Linked DNA regions of Thermocoleostomius sinensis A174. The protein of the gene in region 1 interacts with the protein of each later gene in a pairwise test. Links are inferred from orthologs where the notes say so. Each region holds a gene or a part of one and is shown on either strand. Other genes may lie near its edges.

What was found. Proteins that work in one complex are often made in the same cells at the same time.
Region 2: the proteins of def (region 1) and OXH18_RS19390 interact in binary tests that used the Escherichia coli proteins (3 or more experiments, as listed by UniProt). The link is inferred for Thermocoleostomius sinensis A174 from one-to-one orthologs.

What each region holds. Positions count from the first base shown.
Region 1 is NZ_CP113797.1:504,225-507,269, reverse strand. Bases 151-2,931 are described here. They hold def (peptide deformylase), read right to left. Parts: upstream 1,931-2,931; coding sequence 1,370-1,930; downstream 151-1,369. Other genes in these bases: OXH18_RS02145 (cell division protein FtsX), read left to right, coding at 2,060-2,931; OXH18_RS02155 (hypothetical protein), read right to left, coding at 1,108-1,302; OXH18_RS02160 (PrsW family glutamic-type intramembrane protease), read right to left, coding at 151-1,047. Outside these bases: more of OXH18_RS02160, read right to left, coding at 1-150; more of OXH18_RS02145, read left to right, coding at 2,932-2,962. UniProt on the Escherichia coli protein: Removes the formyl group from the N-terminal Met of newly synthesized proteins. Requires at least a dipeptide for an efficient rate of reaction. N-terminal L-methionine is a prerequisite for activity but the enzyme has broad specificity at other positions.
Region 2 is NZ_CP113797.1:4,495,598-4,498,467, reverse strand. It holds OXH18_RS19390 (aspartate-semialdehyde dehydrogenase), read left to right. Parts: upstream 1-845; coding sequence 846-1,895; downstream 1,896-2,870. Other genes in the region: dapA (4-hydroxy-tetrahydrodipicolinate synthase), read left to right, coding at 2,045-2,870.

The DNA.
Region 1 (3,045 bases):
AATAACAGACGGGACATACTGCCCCAAGGTTTCCAGCAGCGTAAATCCAACTGCCGAAGCGGTTCCTAACAAAATGCCGTCCAGCGGTTCCCAAACGCCAATCTGTTCACGCAGGGGAGACGATCGCACTTTTCGCCCAATGTAATAAGCCAGCAGCACTGGCACCGCCTTGAGCAGCTCCTCCATCAGCCCTGCGCCGAAGAACATATTGATGAAAAACACGCCAAGCCCTACAGTTGCTGGATCATCGGGAATTGTGCCCGGTAGAATTCCTCGAAACACAAAAATAAACATCAGCAACACTGGACTCAGCAACAAAAATGCTGTCATCAGCGCCGAACTTATCAATACCCACCAAGGTTTGCGTTTGCCGCAAAGCTGATAGACAAAATAGTAGGCTCCTCCGGCAATATAGGCAGCCAGCAGCGGATTGAACCATTGAGGCGATCCATTGGTGACAAACATCAGCACCACGAACACTACCGTAATCATGCCGGGAACGAGATAAGCTTTGCGCTTCAGATCCCGACCGGTAGAAATGATAGGAAACAGTTGGCTGAACGTGACAGCATCGGACTGAGCAACTGTTCCTGGGTTGGGGTGAGGTGGTTGAATGCCCGAAAGAACAGCGGGACTGGGTAAATTCGCTTGCTCTGGAACGGTATCCCCATCGGGTGACAACGCGACCGCATCGATCGACTGCACCTCAAAAATAAATCGTGGTCCCTCTTGCGCCAGGGTGATGCAATCCCCCCATTGCAAGGCATGACACCCGTAGATGCGGCGATCGTTGACATAGGTGCCGTTAGCACTGTTGAGATCACAAACTTGCCACCCTGACGGTGAAGTAGATGACGGGGCGACCTGAGCATGTTGCCGCGATACACCCGTATAAAATTGTGAGTCTAGAATAATTTGACAGCGGGGATCACGACCGATTAATACGGCCGTGGACGGCATTAGCGGGTAAAACTCAAGCGAGAGGGCTGCTCCACCGGGTGGAGGAACTAAACGTAGGACGGCAAATCGGGGGCTTGATCCGGTCATCGTTGAGGATGCCGTAATGAAAAAAGGAACCAAAAACCTAGATAACGACAGGTTGACGCTTTACTGATTCGCCCTCGCATCTTGAACAGCCGCATAGAATAAAATCACAGTCAACGGAATCGCCAGCGTTAAAATTATACCCGTCACCACCCCTCCGAGTTGAGGATGACCAGACGATAGCTCAAAAATCGAGCCGACCGCAGCGATCGCGGTAACACAAGACCCTCCTAACAATACGCCACTCTTTGGAGTCACAAAAGCTACCTCAATTTCTATACACTCAACTGAACCTGGAAGTATGGAAAATTCAACCAGTCCAAAGCTAGATAGGTTTAACGCTATCTACGGCAAAGCCATACTTGACCAATTCTTGGTTCATAGCCAGCGTGTTATCAACCCGATCGACAAACATAACACCGTTGAGGTGGTCAATTTCGTGCTGAATTACACGAGAAAGTAGCCCTGTTGCCGTGCGTTTTTGAGGGCGACCATTTTCGTCCTTGTATGACACTTCAATCGTTTCAGGACGGGTGACATCGAGATAGACTTTAGGGATGCTCAAACACCCTTCTTGGACCACACACATGTCCTGACCAAACTTGGTGATCACTGGGTTAATTAAAACCAATGCAGGTGTAGTTGCATCATCGGGGTCAGTATCCACTACAATAAGCTGCTTGTGGACCCCCACTTGAGGAGCCGCCAACCCAATGCCATCCTCGCTATACATCGTTTGCAGCATCTGCTTGGCTAGTTTGCGAATGTCGTCATCAACCTTGGAAATGCGTTTAGCAGGCTGGCGTAAGACGCGATCGCCCAAGTAGTGCAACTGTAACGGAGGATTCTTTAATTTTTTCTTCTCAACTAAAATTTGGGCTGTCATAATTTCGTCTGTGGCAAACTAGCGTGAATGCTGAAGCAAATTTCCTTAATTCCATGATAGTTAATTGTGCTCGTCTATGAGTAGGCAGAAAGAGTAGGCAGAAAAGCTGAGTAGGAAGGAGAAGACCCAGTGCTACGGCTGTTGACTAAAATCGATTATCTGCTGCGAGAGGCGCTCGTCGGGTTGAAGCGAGGCGGCTGGATGAATTGGGCAGCGGTGAGTACCGTGACGGTGCTGCTATTTTTGTTTGGTATAAGTTTGCAAGCCTCTTGGCAACTTGACAAGCTATTGAACCAATTTGGCAGCCAGCTAGAGGTTTCGGTGTATCTAGAGACAGGTGTCCAATCCAAGGATTTGCAGCCGTTTGTGCAAGCCCTACCAGACGCAATCGAAGTGACGCCGGTAACGAAAGAAGAAGCGTGGAATACCTTAACGCGAGAAATGGGCTTGTCAGATATCAAAGGTGCAACCGAGCAACTGAATGGCAACCCTTTAGTAGACGAGCTAAAGGTTAAAGCTAATTCTCCTGAGGCCGTACCCGTCCTAGCGGAGAAGCTCAAACAATTACAGGGCGTTGACGCTGTGCAATATGTGGATGAAGCCGTACAGCGCATCGCTCAGCTTAACCAAGGCTTAAATTGGCTGAGTTTAGTAATCACTGGCATTTTGAGCCTGACCGCGATCGCTGTGATCACCACTACAATTCGGCTAATTGTGATGGCACGTCGGCGCGAAATCGAAGTAATGCAACTTGTAGGAGCTACGTCAGCCTGGATTTATCTACCTTTTATTCTGCAAGGGTTAACGCTGGGACTAATTGGTGCGTTGATTTCCTGGGGATTGATTCGTGCGGTTCAGCATTTTCTCGAAGAATTGCTGTTGCAGCAGCCTGAATTCATTCAATTTTTAACCAGCGGCATGCAACTAACACCGCGTGAAACGATCCTACTGCCTTTGGCACTGTTGGGACTGGGCGGATCAGTTGGACTATTGGGTAGTTTACTAGCGGTGCGGCGCTTTGCTTTGCGCTGAAGAATTTTTTAATTAAGCACCAGAAATCACCAAAATTGCTAGAAAAACTCGATCGCTTCGAGAGTTTCAGGGCATGATCGGGA
Region 2 (2,870 bases), 4.0 Mb from region 1 along the record:
GTCGAGCCAAACCGCTGAATTAACACCTGACGGGGAACTTTGCCTTTGCGGAACCCAGGAATATTGGCATACCGAGTAAACTCCTGTAGAGTTTTTTCATAGGCTTGCCTGGACATCTCAGGCGTCACTTCAATTTCTAGTCCGATTTGGCTTGCGGGTAACTTTTCCTGGGTAACTTTCATCGCATCTCTTGTCTCGTAACGGTTAAACGTGCTTTGCTCGCAGATGTCACAAGGGTCCTGACAGCATTGACCCTCTTAACTTTGTCGCAATTAGCTATGGTAACTGATCCTGACTGAATCTTGGGGAAGGATCAGCAAATCTGAAGAAGTCCGCTATGATTGGTTCATTGCTGCTATTGAGTTTTAACAGATGGTCAGTGAAGTAAATGGTAACCCCGCTAGAGAAGCGAGGTTATGTGCCGACAACAAGACGGCAACAAGACGGCAGCAAGGCAATGCTGACCTCTGACCAAGCTAGCTTAATTTTTAACATTGTGTTATTCAATATGCAGTTATAAACCTTTGATTTATTAATTGTGAATTTATTAATTGTTCTACCCACAATGTTCTACCTATGATTGACCTATGCTTCTTAGTTGCTGAGTTTGGTTAACGAGCCTAGTGCCATCATTAAAAAAGATTGAAAACGAACACGGATAGCAACCCAACTTTATGGAATGAGTGATAAAGGATGAAGCTACGTTTCCGACTTGACTGAAACCCTAGTTCAATGATGTAGGTTCAAAGAAGGATAGATAATCCCCATCGCTTGCAGCAACAAAAATTAAGTACTAATTCATCAAATTCACCAATCTTAATAAATCTTATTTGGAGGAAATTCGCTTGCCTCAGTCCTATCGAGTCGCCATTTTAGGCGCAACGGGTGCCGTTGGAACCGAACTATTAACTCTGTTAGCGGAACGATCGTTTCCGTTGTCTGGTCTTAAGCTACTGGCTTCCGCCAAATCGGCTGGGCAGCGGTTGCCGTTCCAAGATGAAGCGTTGCCGATCGAGGCCGTTCACGATCAAGCATTCGATGATGTAGATATCGTCCTCGCCTCAGCGGGTGGTTCGGTGTCGAAAGCCTGGGCGACTAAGATTGTGGAGGCAGGGGCGGTCATGATTGACAACTCCAGCGCCTTTCGCATGGACCCTACCGTACCCCTAGTCGTTCCAGAGGTGAACCCTGAAGCGGCAGCGGCCCACCAGGGAATTATTGCCAATCCGAACTGCACAACCATTTTAATGAATGTGGCGGTGTATCCCCTGCATCAGGTTCAGCCTGTTCGTCGCATTGTCGCTGCTAGTTATCAGTCGTCCAGTGGGGCGGGGGCACGGGCTATGGAAGAGTTGAAAAATCAGGCACAGGCAATACTGAATGGGCAAGCTCCACGGCCTGAGATTTTTCCACACCCGATCGCCTTTAACGTTTTCCCTCACAATTCTGCGCTGAATGATCTGGGCTATTGCGAGGAAGAGATGAAGATGGTCAATGAGACTCGCAAAATTTTTGGGGTTCCTGATCTGCGAATTACGGCAACCTGTGTACGGGTTCCCGTCCTACGGGCCCATTCAGAAGCCGTTAACCTAGATTTTGATGCGCCGTTTGACGTTGAGCAAGCAAGGGAGATTCTCGGTCAAGCTCCTGGTGTCAAACTTGTGGAAGACTGGAAGACCAATCATTTTCCTATGCCAATTGAAGCGAGTGGGCAGGACGCGGTCTTGGTTGGGCGAATTCGTCAAGATATTTCAAACCCTACTGGGTTGGAACTGTGGTTGAGTGGCGATCAAATTCGTAAGGGTGCAGCGCTTAATGCTGTGCAGATTGCAGAATTACTCGTTCAGCAAAATTTGATTCGTTCTGCGAAGCAACCTGTTAGTGTGCAGGCGTAGGCAGAGAGGAGAGTTTAAGGAAACGGGTGATGCGTTGAACAATGCTCTAGCTAGCATCTGCCAATTTTATAGACAGCGCTAGACACTGAGATATCTAGGCTTTCCGCTCTCCGTCTCTCACCCCATCATAGTGAGGAGTTAGTTGAGTTGTGACTGATTTTGGACGTGTTCTGACTGCCATGGTTACGCCGTTTCAAACAGACGGACGGGTCAATTATGAGGTGGCAGAAGCTTTGGCTGATCATTTAGCAGCGCACGGTACCGATACACTGGTTGTCTGCGGTACTACAGGGGAATCGCCCACCCTAAGCTGGGACGAAGAGTACGAACTGTTTCGTGTGGTGCAGCGAGCCGTGGCAGGTAAAGCAAAAGTCATTGCTGGGACAGGTTCTAATTCAACCCAGGAGGCGATCGCAGCAACCCAAAAAGCCGATAAACTAGGATTAGATGGAACGCTACAAGTCGTTCCGTATTACAATAAACCTCCCCAAGCAGGCTTGTATCGGCACTTCCAAGCCGTTGCAGCCGCTAGTTCAGACTTGCCCTTAATGCTCTATAACATTCCAGGGCGAACTGGGCAAAATCTGCTACCTGAAACGATCGCTCGTTTAGCTGAAATTCCCAATATTGTTGCCGTCAAGGAGGCCAGTGGTAATTTGGATCAAGTTAGCCAGATTCGACGGTTAACACCAGCCGAATTTACGATCTACTCTGGCGATGATTCTCTAACGCTGCCCATGCTGGCAGTGGGAGCAAAAGGGGTCGTAAGTGTAGCCAGTCATCTGGTTGGAGATCGATTACAGCAGATGATTCAAGCCTTTGAGCAAGGACAGCCCCAGCTTGCGGCAAAGATTCATATCGCCTTATTTCCACTATTCAAAGCCCTATTCATTACCACCAACCCTATTCCTGTGAAAGCAGCTCTACGGTTGCAAGGCTGGCAGGTTGGAGCCACTCGCTTGCCGCTAATAGACG